One region of the [Rhizobium] kunmingense genome, then DNA from elsewhere that is predicted to be linked to it. Evidence: predicted binding sites of a transcription regulator. Region 1 holds the regulator's gene; the other holds the start of a gene.
The links. The regulator PhoB, encoded in region 1, activates phosphate uptake and scavenging genes when phosphate is short. The targets are predictions, from matches to a motif close to TGTCATNNANCTGTCAT.
Positions count from the first base shown of each region.

Region 2: the regulator PhoB is predicted to act here: its motif matches at 2,868-2,884, upstream of AC0JZ4_RS17040 (esterase-like activity of phytase family protein).

Region 1 covers NZ_CDRNXG010000001.1:642,130-658,522, reverse strand. Annotated here, with positions in the region: gene pstC (phosphate ABC transporter permease subunit PstC) at 1-635, shown strand, start outside; gene pstA (phosphate ABC transporter permease PstA) at 632-1,948, shown strand; gene pstB (phosphate ABC transporter ATP-binding protein PstB) at 1,961-2,776, shown strand; gene phoU (phosphate signaling complex protein PhoU) at 2,826-3,539, shown strand; gene phoB (phosphate regulon transcriptional regulator PhoB) at 3,676-4,359, shown strand; gene AC0JZ4_RS03310 (PACE efflux transporter) at 4,436-4,870, opposite strand; gene AC0JZ4_RS03305 (GcrA family cell cycle regulator) at 5,083-5,622, opposite strand; gene AC0JZ4_RS03300 (acetylornithine transaminase) at 6,030-7,226, shown strand; gene argF (ornithine carbamoyltransferase) at 7,278-8,195, shown strand; gene AC0JZ4_RS03290 (Hsp33 family molecular chaperone) at 8,390-9,376, shown strand; gene AC0JZ4_RS03285 (tetratricopeptide repeat protein) at 9,459-10,847, opposite strand; gene apaG (Co2+/Mg2+ efflux protein ApaG) at 11,054-11,446, opposite strand; gene AC0JZ4_RS03275 (O-succinylhomoserine sulfhydrylase) at 11,622-12,800, opposite strand; SAM riboswitch at 12,847-12,924, opposite strand; gene AC0JZ4_RS03270 (2'-deoxycytidine 5'-triphosphate deaminase) at 13,001-14,092, shown strand; tRNA gene AC0JZ4_RS03265 (tRNA-Gly) at 14,166-14,239, shown strand; gene AC0JZ4_RS03260 (glycosyl transferase) at 14,379-15,218, shown strand; gene AC0JZ4_RS03255 (ABC transporter ATP-binding protein) at 15,275-16,078, opposite strand; gene AC0JZ4_RS03250 (FecCD family ABC transporter permease) at 16,075-16,393, opposite strand, start outside.
Region 2 covers NZ_CDRNXG010000001.1:3,525,469-3,530,081, forward strand. Annotated here, with positions in the region: gene AC0JZ4_RS17035 (metallophosphoesterase family protein) at 1-518, opposite strand, end outside; gene AC0JZ4_RS17040 (esterase-like activity of phytase family protein) at 629-2,818, opposite strand; gene hupB (DNA-binding protein HupB) at 2,991-3,269, opposite strand; gene lon (endopeptidase La) at 3,461-4,613, opposite strand, start outside.

The DNA.
Region 1 (16,393 bases):
CCGAATACGCATCCAGGGGCGTGCGCTCGGTCGCCAAGCCGCTGCTTGAAGTCCTGGCCGGCATCCCGACCATCGTCTACGGCTTCTTCGCCCTGACCACGGTCGGTCCGTTCCTGCGCGACCTATCTTCGCAGATCAACGGCATAGCCACCGGCGACTTCGCCAACTTCATCCAGGCGCAGTCCGTTCTGACTGCCGGTTTCGTCATGGGCATCATGTTGATCCCCTACGTCTCCTCGCTGTCGGACGACATCATCACCGCCGTGCCGCGCACCCTGCGTGACGGTTCGCTCGGTCTCGGTGCCACCCAGTCGGAAACGATCAAGAAGGTCGTGCTGCCAGCGGCACTTCCGGGCATTGTCGGCGCTCTGCTGATGACCGCCTCGCGCGCCATCGGTGAAACGATGATCGTCGTGCTGGCCGCAGGTGTGGCCGCCCGCATGCAGCTCAATCCGTTCGAGCCGATGACGACCGTGACCGTCAAGATCGTCAGCCAGCTGACGGGCGACCTTGAATTCACCTCGCCGCAGACGCTCGTCGCCTTCGCGCTCGGCATCACGCTGTTTGCCATCACGCTTTGCCTCAACATCTACGCGCTCTACATCGTGCGCAAATACCGGGAGCAGTACGAATGACCGACGTGGTATCCTTCCCCGCCGGCGCGTCGGCCAAGCCCGCTCGCCGCGATATCGGCATCAAGCGCCGCTATGCCGCCGAACGTCGCTTCCGTGCCTATGGCATCGCAGCCCTGTCCTTCGGCATCCTGTTCCTGTTCCTCCTGCTCTACTCGGTCGTCTCCAAGGGCTACACCGCGTTCCAGCAGACGATGATCACCATTCCAGTCGAATTCTCCGAACAGATCATCGACCGGAATAACGAGCGTGCCGAAAATCCGCAGCGTCTGATGACCGCCAATTATCCGGTTGTCGCCCGCGATGCTCTGGCAAAGGTGCTCGGCGTCGCCGAGGGCGATCGTCAGGGCCTGCGTGCCGTCAACCAGATGATTTCGGACGGTGTTCGCGGTCAGCTGCGGGACATGGTCACCTCCAACCCGCAGATCATCGGCACGACCCAGACCGTGTCGCTGCTCGCAGCCGGCGATATCGACAGCGCCTTCAAGGGCCAGATCGACCTCACCGTGTCCGAAAACAACCGAAAAGTCTCCGACCAGCAGGTCGGCTGGATGAACCAGCTGGCGGAAGCGGGCGCTCTCGGCAAGCACTTCAACACCGGCATCTTCGTCAACGGCAATTCCAGCCGTCCGGAAGCCGCCGGCGTCGGCGTCGCCCTGATCGGCTCCTTCTACATGATGGCGATCGTGCTCATCCTGTCGCTGCCGATCGGTGTCGCTGCCTCCATCTATCTCGAGGAATTCGCCCCGAAGAACAGATTCACCGACCTGATCGAGGTGAACATCAACAATCTCGCGGCGGTGCCTTCTATCGTCTACGGTCTTCTCGGCCTTGCAGTCTTCGTCAACTTCATGGGCATGCCCCGTTCGGCCTCGCTGGTCGGCGGTCTGGTGCTGACGTTGATGACCCTGCCGACGATCATCATCGCCACCCGTGCGGCCCTGAAGGCGGTTCCCCCGTCGATCCGCGCCGCAGCTCTCGGCCTCGGCGCATCGAAGATGCAGACCATCTTCCACCACGTCCTGCCGCTCGCCATGCCGGGCATTCTCACCGGCACGATCATCGGCCTGGCGCACGCGCTTGGCGAAACCGCGCCGCTCCTTCTGATCGGCATGGTCGCCTTCGTCGCCAACTACCCGACGACCCCCATGGATCCGTCGACCGCGCTGCCGGTGCAGATTTACATGTGGGCGAACGAGGCGGAACGCGCCTTCGTCGAAAGAACCTCGGGAGCGATCATCATCCTGCTCCTGTTCCTCATTGTCATGAACGTGGGTGCAATTCTGTTGCGCCGCCGCTTCGAACGCCGGTGGTAGGAGATCGACACAATGAATATGTTGTCAGAAGCAGCAGTTGAAAAGGCGCTGGACAAGAAGATGAATGATGTAGCCTACAAGATGATCGGCAAGGACGTTTCGGTCTATTACGGCGATAAGCGCGCGCTTTTCGACGTCAACCTGAACGTCCGCGAAAACACGGTAACGGCGCTTATCGGCCCGTCGGGCTGCGGCAAGTCGACCTTCCTTCGCACGCTGAACCGCATGAACGACACGATCGAGAACTGCAAGGTCACCGGCAAGATCACGCTCGACCAGGACGACATCTACGACAAGGAAATCGATGTCGTGGAACTGCGCGCCCGCGTCGGCATGGTGTTTCAGAAGCCGAACCCGTTCCCGAAGTCGATCTACGAAAACATCGCCTACGGTCCGAAGATCCACGGTCTTGCCCGCGGCAAGGCGGATATGGATGCGATCGTCGAGGCATCTCTGCAGCGCGCCGGCCTCTGGGCCGAAGTCAAGGATCGCCTGCATGAAGGCGGCACCGGTCTCTCCGGTGGCCAGCAGCAGCGTCTCTGCATCGCCCGTGCGGTCGCGGTCTCGCCGGAAGTGATCCTGATGGACGAACCCTGCTCGGCGCTCGACCCGATCGCCACCGCCAAGGTTGAGGAACTCATCCACGAGCTGCGCGCCAACTACACGATCGTCATCGTGACGCACTCGATGCAGCAGGCGGCCCGCGTCTCGCAGCGCACCGCCATGTTCCATCTCGGCCAGCTGGTCGAGGAGAACGACACGGACAAGATGTTCACCAATCCGGATGACCAGCGCACCCAGGATTACATCATGGGTCGCTTCGGCTGATCGGCGATAAGCCATTTGCCTGCTGCTACGGATTTTCAAGGACAAGAAGATGGTATCCAGTCATATCCTTTCTGCCTACGACGAAGAACTGAAATATCTGCGCCGCCGCATTTCCGAAATGGGCGGCCTGGCCGAGCAGATGTGCGGCGATGCCGTGCGCGCTCTGGTCAACTCCGACTCTGCGCTTGCCCAGAAGGTCATCTCCGACGACGTGATCCTCGATCACGCCGAACGCGAAATTCAGGACAAGGCGATCGTCACCATCGCCAAGCGTCAGCCGATGGCGGCCGACCTGCGTGAAATCATCGGCACCCTGCGCATCGCAGCCGATCTGGAGCGCGTCGGTGATCTTGGCAAGAACACTGCCAAGCGCGTCATCGCGGTGCAGGGCACCGGCGTGCCGCGCAAGCTTGCCCGCGGTCTCGAGCATCTGTCGGATCTCGCGGCCGTCCAGCTCAAGGATGTTCTCGATGTTTACGCCACCCGCTCGGCGGAACGGGCAGAGGCGATCCGCTCGCGCGATGAAGAGATCGACGCGATGTACACGTCGCTGTTCCGCGAGCTTCTGACCTACATGATGGAAGATCCGCGCAACATCACCACCTGCACGCATCTCCTGTTCTGCGCCAAGAACATCGAGCGTATCGGCGACCACGCGACCAACATCGCCGAGACAATCTACTACATGACCACGGGTGCGGCGCCGGAAGGCGAGCGCCCGAAGGATGATACGGCAAACACTGTCGGCGCTGTCGCCGAGTGATTGCTGCCGGAGGGCCGCACGTCCTTAAGGACGTGCATGGGGCGCTCGATTGCTAAGAAACTGCGCATCGGGCCTTCCGAAAATCGAGCCGATTTTCGGGCCGATGCAGCAGCGTACCTGACGGAGCGTAATGAGGATGCAGCCAAGAATTGCGGTAGTGGAAGACGAGGAGGCGCTGAGCGTCCTCCTCCGTTACAACCTCGAAGCCGAAGGCTACGAAGTCGAGACCATCCTTAGGGGGGACGAGGCGGAAATCCGGCTTCAGGAACGCGCTCCGGATCTTCTGGTCCTCGACTGGATGCTGCCGGGCGTATCGGGCATCGAACTGTGCCGGCGCCTGCGCATGCGGCCGGAGACGGAACGTCTGCCGATCATCATGCTGACGGCCCGCGGCGAGGAAAGCGAACGCGTTCGCGGCCTCGCGACCGGCGCGGACGATTACGTCGTCAAGCCGTTCTCGACGCCCGAGCTGATGGCCCGCGTCAAGGCCATGCTGCGCCGCGCCAAGCCGGAGGTTCTCTCCAGCGTTCTGAAATGCGGAGACATCGAGCTTGATCGCGAGACCCATCGCGTTCACCGCAAGAGCCGCGAAGTGCGCCTCGGTCCGACGGAATTCCGCCTTCTGGAATTCCTGATGGTTTCGCCGGGCCGCGTCTTCTCGCGTTCTCAGCTTCTCGACGGTGTCTGGGGCCACGATATCTATGTCGACGAACGCACCGTCGACGTCCATGTCGGTCGCCTGCGCAAGGCGCTCAACTTCTCCAACATGCAGGATGTCATCCGCACCGTTCGCGGTGCGGGTTATTCCATGGAATCCTGATCAACAGGATCTGACGGAACGAACATCAGCCCGGAAGCGGTCGACGCTTCCGGGCTGATTTCTTTTTGGGAAGAGATCAGGCTTCTGCCTTCTCCTGCCATTCGGGCAGAGGAAACACCCGGTCGTAGCTCCAGTTGAAGACGAAGGCGTAGACCAGGTAGAAGAGCGCGAACGAGATATCCATCACCAGCGCATGCCAGAGCGTCACGCCGAGATACCAGGCGATGAACGGCAACAGCACGACCAGCAGGCCGAGTTCGAAAAGAACCGTATGCAGGACGCGCAGAGCCAGCGTTTTTTCCGTAGTGCCGCGCAGGCGCTGCATCGCATGGTCGAAGCCGAGATTGTAGACATAGTTGAAGATCGTCGCGAGCGTCGATGAAACGATGCCGATCACGCCCATATGCGAGATGGGCATGTCGAACACGAAAGCGCTGAACGGAATGAACAGCGCAAGTCCGATGATTTCGAAGCTGATGGCGTGGCGAATACGGTCGCGTGTGGTCCGCATGACTTTATACCCCTTGGGCTCTGCCGGGTCGTCCCGGTTGTTGATGCCCATACTGGGGGAGGTCGTCCTCGCTCACAGAATAAATAAGGTCTTGTGCTGCGAAGGGCAAGCGTCGAACGGGCAATCCTGCCTTGCAGCCGGGGCATGTCCAGGGACCGGCAATAAAAAAGCGGGCCTTAAAGCCCGCTGTTTTGAAGTCCGTGCCGTGCCGGTCAGGCGCGTGCTGCACCCGCCTTACGGCGCTCGTGTACCGGCTGGTAAGCCAGCTTTGCGTGGTACTTGCAGTAGGGCGAGCTGTCCTGGGACTCGCAGCCACAGAAATGGAAATCGTCCGTCAGCGGGTCGCCGACCGGCCACTTGCAGGTGCGCTCGGTCAGTTCGGTCAAGGCGAGTTTCTTGGAGATCGGCAGGACGATATTGGCTGCCGGGCGCAGCACCAGTTCCTGGCGGGCTTCGATCTCGATTTCCTCGTGGACGACGGTTGCGCCGACCGGGCGGGTAACGGTGCGGGTGGCCGTTGCCGTACGCGAGGCGAAAGTCTGCGGGCGAGGCGCGACAGCCGGGCGCTTGACGGCGCGGTTGGTGGCAACGGTGCCGCCTGCCTTGGCGCGACCCGGAAGGTTGAGACGGTGAACTTTGCCGATGACGGCGTTCCGGCTTACGCCTCCAAGTTGTGCTGCAATCTGGCTGGCGCTGAGGCCCTCTGCCCAGAGTTTCTTCAGTCTTTCGACGCGCTCGTCTGTCCAGTTCATGCCCGTTCTCCGCCTTTGAACGACTTCGGCATGCAGAATCCGTCTCCGATGCGGCGGATGTAAAACCCGTCGCAGATACTATATATAGCTTGTCGGTGACTAGTTCCGCCGCATGCAGTCTAGTAATTGACCATTAACCTAGAGGTCGGTTGACTCCGTGACAAGAGTCCGGGGAATCGTCGGGAATCGATTTTCGGGTTTTCCCCAACTTGCTTCCCTGTCGAGTCATTTTTGCCACAGCCGGTGGTGGTGGCCCGAGGGGGCGAAGGCCCTGCAATTCCGCGAGTTTTGTTGACATTCCCCTGTCGAGCGATGATAGTGCGACCGCCGCCCCGAGGGCGGCATTTTGATTTTTTGAAATGTCCTTTTTCGAACGGGACATTGATTGCCTCAGGAGTGATGTCGCCATGGCTGAAGCCGCGCTTTTCGACACTTTTGCCCGGGCCCCGCTGCGCTTCGAGCGCGGTGAGGGCGTATGGCTCGTGACGGAACGCGGCGAGCGATATCTGGATTTCGGCGCAGGCGTCGCCGTGACCTCCTGCGGCCATGCCAATCCGCATCTCGTCGAAGCACTGAAGTCGCAGGCCGAGAAGGTCTGGCATCTGTCGAACCTCTACGAGATCCCCGAGCAGGAGCGCCTTGCCCGTCGCCTGACGGAAGCGACCTTCGCCGACAAGGCGTTCTTCACCAATTCGGGTGCGGAAGCGCTGGAATGCGCCATCAAGACGGCACGCCGCTACCATTTCTCCAAGGGGCACCCGGAAAAATTCCACATCATCACCTTCGAAGGCGCCTTCCACGGCCGCACGATCGCGACGATCGCTGCCGGCGGTCAGGAAAAGTACATGGAAGGTTTCGGGCCGAAGGCGCAGGGTTTCGATCAGGTGCCTTTCGGCGATCTTGAAGCGCTGAATGCCGCGATCGATGAAAATACAGGTGCGATCCTCATCGAGCCGATCCAGGGTGAGGGTGGCGTGCGCGCCGTTCCGAAGGAATTCATGCGCGAGCTTCGCCGCATCTGTGATGAGAAGGGCCTGCTGCTGATCCTCGACGAGGTCCAGACCGGCGTCGGCCGTACCGGCAAGTTCTTCGCTCACGAATGGGCGGGCATCACGCCGGATATCATGGCGATCGCCAAGGGCATCGGCGGCGGCTTCCCGTTCGGCGCATGCCTTGCGACGGCCGAGGCCGCATCCGGCATGAAGCCCGGCATTCATGGAACGACCTATGGCGGCAACCCGCTCGCCATGGCCTGCGGCAATGCTGTGCTCGATATCGTCCTGGCTGAAGGCTTCCTCGAAAATGTCCGCGACGTATCGCTTGTTTTCCGCCAGGGTCTGGCGGCACTCAAGGATCGCTTCCCGGAAGTGATCGAGGATATCCGCGGTGAAGGCCTGCTGCTCGGCATCAAGGCCAAGGTTCCGGCAGGCGATCTCGTGACCGGCATGCGCGAAGAGAAGATGCTGGCCGTTCCGGCTGGCGACAATGTCGTGCGTCTGCTGCCGCCGCTCACAGTCACCGCGGAAGAGGCTCGCGAAGGCCTTGCCCGCATCGAGCGCGCAGCGGAAGCGCTCACCGCCGAACAGCTGAAGAAATCCGCCTGAGGGCAGGCAGGGGGGCGCCATTGATGGTTCCCTCTTGATAGGGAACATAACATGGCATCTCCGAAGCATTTTCTCGATCTATCCACGGTCTCCTCGGCCGATCTGCGCGTCATCCTCGATGACGCCAAGACGCGCAAGCAGGCGACCAAGGCCGGTACCGCCGACAAGCCGCTGGCCGGCAAGATGCTGGCGATGATCTTCGAAAAGCCCTCGACCCGTACCCGCGTCTCCTTCGATGTCGGCATGCGCCAGCTTGGCGGTGAAACGCTGTTCCTCTCCGGCACCGAAATGCAGCTTGGCCGCGCCGAGACGATCGGCGACACGGCCAAGGTTCTGTCGCGTTATGTCGATGCGATCATGATCCGCACCACGGACCACACGCGCCTGATGGAAATGGCCGAACACGCCACCGTACCGGTCATCAATGCGCTGACGGACCTGACCCACCCCTGCCAGATCATGGCCGACCTGATGACCTTCGAGGAACATCGCGGCCCGGTGGCAGGCAAGACGATCGCCTGGACCGGCGACGGAAACAATGTGCTTCATTCGCTGGTCGAAGGCTCGGCCCGTTTCGGCTACCGCATGACCATGGCCGTGCCTATGGGCTCGGAGCCGGACGACAAGATCTTGAACTGGGCGCGCGACAACGGCGGCGACATCATGCTGACCCACGATGTCGAGCGCGCGGTTGCCGGCGCGGACGTGGTGGTCACCGATACCTGGGTGTCGATGAACCAGGAGCACAAGGCGCGCGGCCACAACATCTTCCAGCCCTATCAGGTCAACGAGGCATTGATGAAGCAGGCCAATCCCGATGCGCTGTTCATGCATTGCCTGCCGGCGCACCGCGGCGAGGAAGTCACCGACGCCGTGATCGACGGCCCGCAGTCGGTTGTCTTCGATGAGGCGGAGAACCGTCTGCATGCCCAGAAATCGATCCTGGCCTGGTGTTTCGGGGCCGTTTGAGCGGTCCCCTCACGGCATCTTGAACTCCGGCTTGAGCGACACCATCTGTCGGCTTTCCAACGCGCCGAATGGCAGGCCGACGCCATGCCGGGGCGCTTCAACATGACATTGCCGAGACCTTTTGAGGTGGCCAGCGGTTCCGCTCGGGCCGCCCTTTGTGTAAAGGTCGCGCTATCGGCACGAAGGAGTATATGATGGCGGAAGCAACATTGGAACTGAACGATCTCCCGTTTGCCGGCGACGACAGGGTCGTGCCCTTCCAGGTCGAAGGTCTCGATGTGCGCGGCCGTGCGGTGCAGCTTGGCCCGCTTCTGAACACGATCCTCGGCCGGCATGACTATCCGGCACCGGTTGCCCGCCTCCTGGCCGAAGCGATCGTTCTGACCGCGCTGCTTGGCACCTCGCTCAAGTTTGACGGCAAGTTCACCATCCAGACCAAGGGTGACGGTCCGGTCGATCTGCTGGTTGCCGATTTCTCGACGCCGGATGCCCTGCGCGCCTATGCCCGTTATGACGAGGATGCGCTCGCTGCCGCCATCAAGGATGGCAAGATCACTCCGCCCGAGCTTCTCGGTCAGGGTGTTCTCGCCTTCACCATCGATCAGGGACACGGCATGCAGCCCTATCAGGGCATTGTGCCGCTCGACGGCTCTTCACTGGAGGAGATTGCCGGCGTCTATTTCCGCCAGTCGGAACAGATCCCGACGCGCGTGCGCCTCGGTGTCGCGGAACTCTATGACCGTGGAGACGATGGCAAGCCGCGTCACAACTGGCGGGCAGGCGGGCTTGTGGCGCAGTTTCTGCCGCAGGCACCCGAGCGCATGCGCCATCCGGACCTGCACGGCGGTGACGGTGATGAGCGCGATACGGATGCCGCCGACGATGCCTGGAACGAGGCGCGCACCATGGTCGAGACCATCGATACGGACGAGCTGACCGACCCGCAGGTCGCCATCGAACGGCTGCTCTATCGGCTGTTTCACGAGCGCGGCGTGCGCGTTTACGACCCGCAGACGGTCTTCGATCGCTGCAGCTGCTCGCGCGACAAGATCAAGGGCGTCCTCACCGGCTTCAGCGCCGAGGAGATCGAGGCGAGCGAGGAGAATGGCCAGATCGCAGTCACCTGCGAATTCTGCTCCACCACCTACCGCTACGACGTGGCTGAGTTCGCGCCGGCCTGATCGGCGCAGTCAGATCAAACCAAAAAGGGCGGCCGGAAAACATTCGGCCGCCCTTTTTCATGGAGTTTTATACGCTGGTGGCTCAGGCTCTGGTGTCGGTTGCCTGATCCGGCTTCTTCACCCCCTTGGGCAGCACGACGAGGCTTGCCTTGTCATGGCCGGCAATCAGCGTGAGCGTCTCGCCGGCGGCGATCTCGATCGGCTGCGGGAACGGGTGAAGGATCTGCAGCCAGCCGCCGTCTTGATAGACATCCGGGTGGTTGCAGAAATGGATGTCGTCGATCAGATCGACATGCATCCACTGCACCACGCCGATCACCTTGCCGGATGCGGTCGCCGGAACATCGAGCTGGCGCAGTGTGGCTTCATGCGTTTTCTTCGTCAGGTCGACGGCGGTAATCTCGAAATCGCCGGATGCCCGCGTCCAGTCCGTCATCGTGCCGTGGATCGGCAACGCCATCGGCGCAAGATTGTTGAAGCGCGACACGTCGAAGCCGGAAACCGTCGTCACGCTGCTATAGGCCTCCAGCGTCTCGCTGGTGACGAGGCAGCCCATCGCAGCGGCCCGCTTCGGAATGATGATCGCATCATCGGTCAGAAGCCGCTCGCGAGCATCCTCGAAAGTGGAAAGCACATGTTCGGCCAAAAGGTCGCTCGACAGGATTTCCGAAACGAGCATGCTCGCCTTTGTCTCCAGTTCCTTGCCGACGACAAGCTCCGTCGATTTCTTCGCGGCCACCTTGATCTGCTTGGAATAGCCGTTGTCCGCGATAATGGCCTCGGCCGTGCGGGCAATCACCGGCACGGCCTCGCAGGTGACGATGTTGGTTGCGCCTGCGCGCGCTGCCATCATCGACAACAGGCCGCTGCCCGAGCCTATGTCGAGGATCTGCGCATCCGGCCCGCGCATTGCGATCGCCTTGATGATCGCGGCTTCGAAGGCGTCGTTGCGTGGCGCGTCGTTCAGCATCGGAATATGCCAGAAGGGTACGATGGAGGCCGTCAGGCGGCGCATCTGATGAAACGCGTTGATATTGGATGGCTGCAGGCGCAGCACCTGACCGAATTCCTGCAGCGCCTCGTCCTTGCGGCCGCTATCGGCCAGCGTCACGGCAAGGTTGTTGCGCACGAGCGGCTTATCCGGAGCAAGGCCGCGGGCGATCTGGTAACAGTTGATCGCCTCGTCATGACGCTTCAGGTCGCGCAGGATCTTCGCCTTCTCCAGATAGGCGGTCAGGTGGCGCGGGTCGAGCGCGATCAGCTTGTCCCAGTAATAGAGCGCCATCTCGGTATCGCCGCGCTTGGAGACGACGCCTGCCAGAAGCGGCAGAATATCGGTCGTGCGATATTCCTTGGAGAGAACCTGCACATAATGCTTCTCGGCGCTTTCCAGATCCCCGCTCGCGTGAAAGCGCATTGCCTCATTCAGCGACTGGCCCGCCAATTCCGCGTTTTCGATCTCGATCCGCATTGCTACTCCGCATACCGCTAAAGGACGCCGAAAAACTCCGGCTCTCCGGGCGATAGGAAGTGAAGCCTGCTGGAAGCTTGCGTCAATATCTGCGTACGCGCTAATGTTTTGCGGGCGAAAATCAGCTAACAAACGGATATTAAATAATATTCATCCATGATCCGCAGTTCTGTCTAGCGCCCGCATCACGTTTCCGTCAGTCGTTCTCAGTTGAGAGTACGGGCAATGCCCGGCGTGTCGAGCGAGAAGGCGGGAATATCCACCTTGAACACTTCGCCCTCATCCGTCTGCATGTCGTAATGTCCGAACATCATGCCCGACGGCGTATCGAGCGGGCAGCCGGACGAGTATTCGTAACTGTCGCCGGGGCGAAGTCTCGGCTGTTCACCGACCACGCCGAGGCCGTCGACCTCGTCAACCAGACCGTTCTCGTCGGTAATGTGCCAGTAGCGGTGAACCAGCTTGACCGTATGGATCGAATGGTTCTCGATGACGATACGGTAACCCCAGACGTAGCGGCTCTCTTCCGGGCAGGATTGATCCTCCAGGTAAAAGGGCTCTACTGCAACTTCTATGTCTCGTGTCCGGGCGCGATACATGGACAACACCTCAACTCCATTGCGTCGGATATCGTACAGTGCGCCATAAACGTCAAGAAAACTCACAGCTTACGCCGGAAACCGTGATCTGTTCTTGGAATTAGGGATAACTGTTATGGTGAATCGCAAGCGATGACACTGCTTGCAATTCACCATGTCTGAATAGGCCGGTCCGTCAGATCGCCGCAAGCGCGCGGGCGAAGTCGTCGAGTAGATCCTGATTGTCCTCGATGCCGGCCGAGAAACGGACGGTGCCGGGGGAGATGCCAAGCTCTGCGCGGGCCTCGTCGGTCAGGTTCTTGTGCGTCGTCGTGCCGGGGTGGGTGATCAGGCTGCGCGTATCGCCTAGATTGTTGGAGATCGTCACCACTTCCAGAGCGTTCTGCAGCTTGAAGGCCGCTTCCTTGCCGCCCTTCAGTTCGAAGCAGACGAGCGTCGAGCCTCCGGTCATCTGCTTGGCGATGATATCTGCCTGCGGATGGTCCTTGCGGCCCGGATAGATGACCTTGGCAACCTTGCCGCTCTCGGCCAGGAAGTCGGCGACCTTGGAAGCGTTCTCGGTCTGCTGCTTCACGCGCAAGGGCAGCGTTTCGAGGCCCTTGATCAGTGTCCAGGCGGTAAACGGCGACATGGCCGGGCCGGTATGGCGATAGTAGTCCTGCAGATGCTCCAGCACCCATTCGCGATCAGAAAGGATCACGCCGGCAAGGCTGCGGCCCTGGCCGTCGATATGCTTGGTTGCCGAATAGACGACGATGTGGGCGCCGAGTTCGAGCGGCTTCTGGAAAAGCGGCGTGGCAAACACGTTGTCAACCACGACCTTGGCGCCGATCTGGTTGGCGAGCTTGGCCACGCCGGCGATGTCGACGATTTCGAGCGTCGGGTTGGTCGGGCTTTCGAGGAAGAAGACCTTGGTATTCTTCTGGATCGCGGCTTCCCAGTTGGCCAGGTCGCGGCCGTCGACGAGTGTGCATTCGATGCCGTATCGGGGCGCAAGCGTCTCTACGACCCAGCGGCACGAGCCGAACAGCGCGCGGGCGGCGACGATATGATCGCCGGCCTTCAGCTGGCAGAGCAGCGCCGCCGAAACGGCGGCCATGCCGGAGGCGGTGGCGCGCGCTTCTTCGGCGCCTTCCAGCGCGCACATGCGCTTTTCGAACATGTCGTTGGTCGGGCTGCCGTAGCGGGCATAGATATAGCCGTCGGTCTCGCCCTTGAAGCGTGCCTCCGCGGCTTCGGAATTGTCGTAGGCAAAGCCCTGTGTCAGGTAGATCGCCTCAGACATCTCGCCATATTGCGAGCGCAGCGTGCCACCGTGTACGAGTGTAGTTGCCGGGCGCCATTTGTCTGTCATGTCAGTCCTCATTCCAAAACAAAAAAACCGGCCGCGAAAGCAGACCGGTTTTAGCAACCCGGTCTTTTTAGCCACTTGTTTAACGTGGCTGCAAGCCGACCGGCAAATCACCACGGGATAAAGCTGGCTTACGCCTAGCATCTGCTTGCGTCAATGGCCTGTATTTGGTTTTGTCACCGCCAAAATTTGAAAGAGACATCATGGCTCGGGAAACGGGAATTCTGGCGGACCGCGCGATCGCGGCGCTTTTCGAAACGGGGCGACTGATCTCCGAGAGGGCGCTCGATCATGACCAGATCCAGCCGGCAAGCCTCGACCTTCGGCTTGGCGCGAAAGCCTATCGCGTCCGCGCCTCCTTCATGCCGGGCCCGAACAGCCTTGTGTCCGACAAGCTCGATCGCCTGAAGCTGCATGTCGTCGACCTGACGGAAAGTGCGGTTCTGGAAACCGGTTGCGTTTACATCGTGCCGCTGATGGAACGTCTCGACCTGCCGGCGGAAATGTCCGCTTCGGCAAACCCGAAATCCTCGACCGGCCGCCTCGATATCTTCACCCGCGTCATCACCGATCATGCGCAAGAGTTCGACAAGATACCGGCCGGCTATTCCGGCCCGCTCTATCTGGAAATCTCGCCGCGCACCTTCCCGATCGTCGCCCGTCAGGGCTCGCGCCTGTCGCAGATCCGCTTCCGCATCGGCAACGCGCTCCTGACCGAGCCGGAAATCCTCCACCTGCACGAGACGGAAACACTGGTCGCCGCCGCCAAGCCGAACGTCTCGGGTGGCGGCATCGCCCTGTCGATCGATCTGAGGGGCGATGAGAACGGCCTGATCGGCTACCGTGGCAAGCACCACACCGCCGTGGTCGATGTCGACAAGAAGGCCCAGCACGACCTGTTTGATTTCTGGGAACCGCTCTATAGCCGTGGCCGTAACGAACTGATCCTCGATCCGGACGAATTCTACATCCTTGTCTCGCGCGAGGCGGTGCATGTCCCACCGCTCTATGCGGCTGAAATGACGCCATTCGATCCGTTGGTCGGCGAATTCCGCGTCCACTACGCCGGCTTCTTCGATCCGGGCTTCGGCCATGAGGCTGCCGGCGGCCGCGGTAGCCGCGCCGTGCTGGAAGTGCGCAGCCACGAAGTCCCGTTTATCCTGGAAGACGCCCAGATCGTCGGCCGCCTCGTCTATGAGCACATGCTGGAGGCGCCGCAGGGCCTCTACGGCTCCGGCCTGGGCTCCAATTACCAGGCGCAGGGCCTGAAACTGTCGAAGCACTTTCGCGGCTGAACCTCGATCCTCATGATACGATCACCGCAACCTTGACAGGGCCGGGCGGTTGTTGGAAACCTTCACCGACTAAGCGGGTGTAGCTCAATGGTAGAGCAGCAGCTTCCCAAGCTGAATACGAGGGTTCGATTCCCTTCACCCGCTCCAGCTTCTCCTGCCATTTGGCCTATTGATCCGGCAGAACCCTTGCATCCGGCAGTTTGAATAGGATAGTTGCGACCGTCTGACGGTAACGGGTCCATCGTTGATGGTCCGCAGGTGTCTGCGCCGCAAAGGAAGTTTGGGTATGGGTAGCGAAGTTTTGGCCGCAAGCAACGGCGTCAAGCAGGTCATCTGCATCAGCTGGGGTACCAAATACGGCGCGCCTTTCATCAACCGTCTCTACACCATGGTCGAACGCAACATCACGCCGCCCTTCACCTTCACCTGCTTCACCGACAATCGTGAAGGTCTGCATCCGGGAATTCTCTGCGAGGACCTGCCGCCGATCGAAGTCGATATGCCGGTCAATACGCTCGGCATCTGGCCAAAGTCGCGCCTTTGGGGGCCGGAGCTCGGATCGCTCAAGGGGCCGGTTCTGTTCCTGGATCTCGATCTGGTGATCGTCTCCTCGCTTGATCCCTTCTTCGAGACCGGAAATGCGGATGACGTGATCCTCGCGAAAAACCAGACCACGCCTTTCGAACGTCTCGGCCAGACGTCTCTCTTTCGTTTTCCCGTCGGCAAGCTTTTGCCGCTGCAGGAAAAATTCAAGGAAGATCCGCAATGGGTCGCGGATACCTATCGGTTCGAGCAGCGCTACGTCAGCCGTTGCGCGCCCGGCGGCATCAAGCTGTTCCCGCGCAAATGGGTACTGCATTTTCGCCAGGACTGCCGCTGGCCGTTCCCGCTCAATTATTTTTTCGCGCCGCGCCTGCCCAAAAGCGCCCGCGTGGTGATTTTCCCGAGAGGTCTTTGGCCGCAGCATGCGATCGAAGGCCGATATGGCGAGAATGGCGTGGCGATGACGCCGCTCCAGCATCTCGCGAGCGCCTTCGACAAGAACAAGCGGAAAGGCAAGCGCTTCTTCCGCTACCTGCGTCACTACATCAAGCCGGCATCCTGGGTGGCCGACCACTGGCGCTGAATTTTCAGGCCTTCCGCCGCATGACGACACGGCCCGTTACGGGGCCGGCTGACGCTTCACGAACCATGCACGTGATGTCGCCCGAGCGGCAGCATCATCGGCCGGCCGCAGGTCGGGTCGGCAATCACCCGGCTTTGCAGGCCGAACACGTCCCTCACGGTTGCTTCCGTCAGCACCTCTTCCGGCGTTCCCGATATATGGATGCGCCCGCCGCTCATCGCCACCAGATGGTCCGCGTAGCGGGCGGCGAGGTTCAGGTCGTGCAGCACCATGACGATCGTCGTGCCGCGTTCATGGTTGAGGTCGGTCAGAAGATCGAGAACCTCGATCTGGTGGTTGATGTCGAGAAAGGTCGTCGGTTCGTCGAGAAGCAGGACATTCGTTTCCTGGGCGAGTGCCATGGCGATCCATACCCTCTGGCGCTGGCCGCCGGAAAGCTCGTCCACCGGCCGGTCTGCAAGGTCCGCCGTCTTCGTCGCGTCGAGCGCCGCCTGCACGGCCGCATCGTCCTTTGTCGTCCATCGGGAGAAAAGGCCCTGATGCGGATGCCGCCCGCGGCTGACGAGATCGGCAACGGTGATGCCTTCCGGCGCGACCGGTGATTGCGGCAGAAGGCCGAGTGTCCGGGCAAGCTCTCGCGGCGGCGTCTTGTGCACCGACTTTCCGTCGAGCAGAACCTGCCCGTTGCGCGGCGTCAGCAGCCGCGACATGGCCCGCAGCAATGTGGACTTTCCGCAGGCATTGGCGCCGACGATCACGGTAATCTTGCCGGGAGGGATGGCAAGGTCGAGGTCGGTGAGGATGTCGCTTTCGCCATATCCGGCGGAAAGCGTCTCTGCGGTCAGCGAATGAACGGTCATAGCGAGCCTCCGGCCCGGTTTGCGCGTATGATGAGATAGATGAGATAGGGAGCGCCAAGCGCCCCTGTCACGACGCCGACCGGGTAGCGGCTGGCGAGCAGGAACTGCCCGGCATAATCGCCGGCAAGAACCAGGACCGCCCCGACAAGGGCTGCCGGCAGAAGCAGCGGCCCGCTGTCGCCGACGATACGGGCGGCGATCGGTCCCGATAGAAAGGCGACGAAGGCGATCGGGCCGGTCACGGCCGTGGCGCAGGCGATCATGCCGACGGTCGCGACGATGACGATGATCCGTGTGGCGGAGACGCAAACGCCA
Region 2 (4,613 bases), 2.9 Mb from region 1:
TGCGGCTCGCGGCCGGTGAGCGAGGTGTGCAACACGCCGATATTGAACCAGCCGATTTCCGGCCTTGGATAGGTCAGTGCGAGATTTTCGTTCGCCGCACGCTCGGCAAACCCCTGGCCGTGCAGCGCCACTTTCAGATGATCGAGCTTGAAGGTTCCGGGCTTGGTCGTCGGGAATTCGCTGACATTCTTCGGCAGCGTGATCGTCTTGGTGATGACGCTTTCGGCGTCGTGATTGCCCTTGAGCAGGAAGACGGGAATGCCGGCGCGTTCCAGCCGCGCCACCTCACGGTTGAAGAACAGACCGATCTTGTTGTCCTTCCAGTCACCGTCATAGACGTCGCCTGCGACGATGAAGAAATCGACCTTGCGCTCGACAGCTTCATCGACAAGCGTCGTGAACGCCCTGCGGCTCGCCTCAACGAAAAGCTCGGCAAGATCGGCATCCTTCAGCGCCAGCCCCTGAAAAGGACTGCCGAGATGCAGGTCTGCGGCATGGATGAAGCGGAATGAGGTCATCGAGTCGCCCGTATGGAACACATCAGGAACGCCAGACTTAAGGTACGCTTTCCAAATAGAAAAGGCCGGGCATCGAAACACCCGGCCTTTTCCTCTTTATTTCAAACGGATCAGTTGCTGAGGTTGAGCGTGACCGGCAGGAACAGGGTTTCGCCGGACGAGTCATCAACACCGTCATTGTCGGTGACCATGAAGGCCTTGCCGGACTTGTCGAAGGCGAAACCTTCCAGCTTGTCGACGACATAGCCGTTGGTGGCGCTCTTCAGGTCAGGAAGGAAGTCGTGGACTTCTTCCTTGGTGACGACCGGAAGTTCGCCGCCGAGCTTTGCCGGCTTCAGATCGTTGAGCGAGACGCGGTAGAGCTTCTTCAGCTTGGCGGCGTCGCCGATCAGGTTGTCGCGCTCGACGATGTAGAGGTATTCGCCGCTTGCGGTGATTTCCGACAGTCCGACCCAGCCCTTTTCAGCCTTTTCGAGCGGGTAACGGACGGCTGCCCATTCCTTCGACTTCGGCTTGTAGGAGAGAAGCTTCGTCTGGCCCTTCGGATCGTCCTTCCATTCGCGCTGGACGGCCATCCACAGCGTCAGGTCGTCGCCCTCGCCGGTGGTGGTGATGCCTTCAAGACCGAAGCGGGTTTCGCCGGCCAGAAGTTCTGCCGGAAGGCCGATCTCGGTCTTGATCTCGCCCTTGGCGTTGACGTTATAGATGCCGTGGCCGACGAGCTTGGAGCTGTCACCTTCCGAAGCGAGCCAGAAGCCGCCCTTGCCGTCGAGTGCGATACCCTCGATGTCGAGCTTCTGAGCCGGCTGGCCGTTGCGGGTGATACGCAGGACGTTGGTGATTTCGGCCGGCTTCCTGGTGGCGTCGATGGTGAAGATCGACGGCTGCATGGCGTAGACGGAGTCGGAGACGGCGTAGAACATGCCATCCTTTTCAGCATCGCCGACGAGGCCCGAAAGCGCGCCCCAGCCGACGACCTTGCCGTCCACATCCTTGGAGACGAGAGTCGGATAGGCCTTTTCGCCTTCCGCCAGCTCATAGAGCATCACATGCGAGCGGGCGCCGCCATCTTCGCCGAGATCGGCTTCATTGGCGGTGGCAAGCAGGTTGCGGCCAGGAATGGCGACGGCACCTTCGGGCGAGATGCCCGACGGCAGAAGCTGCACGAGTTCAGGCTCGGCGCCGGTATCCTTGTAGACGGCAACCATAGAGCCGCGCTCGGAGAGCACGAAGAAATACTGCTGGCCGTTGAAGACGGCTGCTTCCATGCCTTCCGGCTCGATGCCCTTGTTCTTCGCGCGCTTTTCCGGGAAGTGACCGTGGCGGGCGATTTCGTGTTCGAGCGTCATGCCGGCGTCGAAAAGAACCTTGCCGGAGCGGTCGAAGATGGTGAAGCCGCGCGAACCGCCCTTGTAGTCGCCTTCGTTGGCGATGACGAGACGGTCGGTACCCAGCCACTTTACGGCGTCCGGCTCGCGCGGGACGGCGGTCAGCTTGCCGGAGAAATTCAGCGAACCGTCGGTCTTGGCATCGACGCCGTCGAGATCGACCGTGCCGGCGGTGAAGTGGCCGGTGACCTTGGCGGTCTTGCTATCGATGATGATGACGTGGTTGTTTTCCTGCAGCGTCAGGGCAATCTCGCCGTTGGCGTTGATGTTGACGAATTCCGGCTCCGGATCTTCCGGCGCGACGGTCGCCAGACCGGTGACGTCGACATGGCGGATGCTGTCGCAGGCGGGAACGCCATTGTTCAGTGTGACGATCAGCAGTTCGCCGGCCGGAAGCTGCGGCAGGGCGCCGTCGTTCAGGTCTTCGTCACGCTGGTTTTCGATGGCGATGGCGGCAAAAGTGCCGTCCGGGGCAACGACAACCGAGTCCGGCTGGCCGCCGAGATCGCAGGTGCTTTCAAGCTTCTTCGAGGCGATGTCGATGACGCCGAGCTGGCCCGCCGGCTTGGTCAGGTCTTCGGTCTTGTCGATGGTGATGAGAACCTTCGGGCCTGCGGCGGCAACCGAGTTCGGCTCGCCGTCGATGGCGATCGAGCCGCCGGCCTTCGGCGCCTTGGCGTCGGTGATGTCGATGAAACCGATCGTGCCGCCCGGTGCGTCGGAATAGATCAGCGTGTTGCCATCGGCCGTCGCGGTGATGATTTCCGACGATGTCGCCTTGTCCTCGCCCTTCGGCAGGTTCGAGGCGACCGGGAAGGACGCGATACGGTTGAATACCTGCTCGGCACTTGCCGGAACGGCAACCGAGGCGAGGAGCGCTGCCGTCAGGGCGGCGCGGAAAGAGAATGTCATGGGAACCCCTCCAAGGATGACAAGAGACAGCCGCTTTTGAGCCGGTTACGTGACAGGCCGATGACAGGAGGCTGTGGAGGGATGCGGTTGCCTGGGGCAAACAGGAAACAAAAAAGGCCCGGCTTGCGCCGGGCCTTCCATATCATGACGGACCAGCCGCCAGATAAAGCTCTTACTTGCCGTTCACGGCGTCCTTCAGGCCCTTGCCGGCCGAGAACTTCGGAACGTTGCGAGCCGGGATATCGACTTCTGCGCCGGTCGACGGGTTACGGCCCTTGGAGGCTTCGCGACGCGATACGGAGAAGCTGCCGAAGCCAGCGAGACGAATGTCGCCGCCGTTCTTCAGTTCGCCCTGGACGGTTTCAAATACTGCGTCCACTGCGGATGCTGCGTCAGCCTTGGAGAGGCCAGCTTTTTCGGCAACTGCGGATACCAGCTCGTTCTTGTTCATGTTTCCATCCCTTTCTACGGTTTTGGAACGACTCGATTAGTCGGCGCCGACAATAGTTTTGCGTCGGTGCTTGGCAACCCAAAAGCTCTTAGATCGCCTGAAAAACAAGGGCTTTCGTGCATTTTTCACAAAAAAAGCCGGCTTTCGCCGGCTTTCTCCACAATTCAAACTCGCTTTACATGAGCGTCTGCTCAATGGGCGATGGTCGTTGCACCATCTTCGGAACCTTCGACGGTTGCGATGACCGGCGTCTCCACCGTGCCGTCCCATTCGATCGGCTCGGGACGACGCACCAGCGCATGCTTGATCACCTCGCCCATGCGGGACACGGGGATGATCTCCATGTTGTTCTTCACGTTGTCCGGAATTTCCGCCAGATCCTTGGCGTTTTCCTCCGGTATCAGCACCTTCTTGATGCCTCCGCGAAGCGCTGCAAGCAGCTTTTCTTTCAGACCGCCGATCGGCAGGACGCGACCACGCAGCGTGATCTCACCGGTCATCGCGACATCCTTGGAAACCGGGATGCCGGTCATGATCGAGACGATCGCGGTTGCCATGGCGACACCGGCAGACGGGCCGTCCTTCGGGGTCGCACCTTCCGGCACGTGGACGTGGATGTCCGACTTGTCGAAACGCGGCGGCTCGATGCCGAAATCGACGGCGCGCGAACGGACATAGGATGCCGCCGCCGAGATCGATTCCTTCATCACGTCCTTCAGGTTGCCGGTCACGGTCATGCGACCCTTGCCCGGCATCATGACGCCTTCGATGGTCAGCAGCTCGCCGCCGACTTCCGTCCAGGCGAGACCCGTGACGACACCGACCTGATCCTCACCCTCGGCTTCACCATGGCGGTAACGCGGAACACCGAGGTAATCCGAGATGTTGGCGGCCGAAACGGCAACCGACTTCGTCTTGCCCTTGATGATCTCGGTCACGGCCTTGCGGGCGAGCTTCATCAGCTCACGCTCGAAGGAACGAACGCCGGCTTCACGGGTGTACTGCTGGCTGATGGCCATCAGGGCGTCGTCCGAAACCGAGAATTCGTTCGGCTGCAGGGCGTGTTCCTTGATCGCCTTCGGCAGAAGGTGACGCTTGGCGATCTCGCGCTTCTCATCTTCCGTGTAACCGGCGATGCGGATGATCTCCATGCGGTCCATCAGCGGACCCGGAATGTTGAGCGTGTTCGCCGTGGTGATGAACATCACGTCGGACAGGTCGTATTCGACTTCCAGGTAGTGGTCCATGAAGGTCGAGTTCTGCGCCGGATCGAGCACTTCGAGCAGGGCCGAAGACGGATCGCCACGGAAATCCGAGCCCATCTTGTCGATCTCGTCGAGCAGG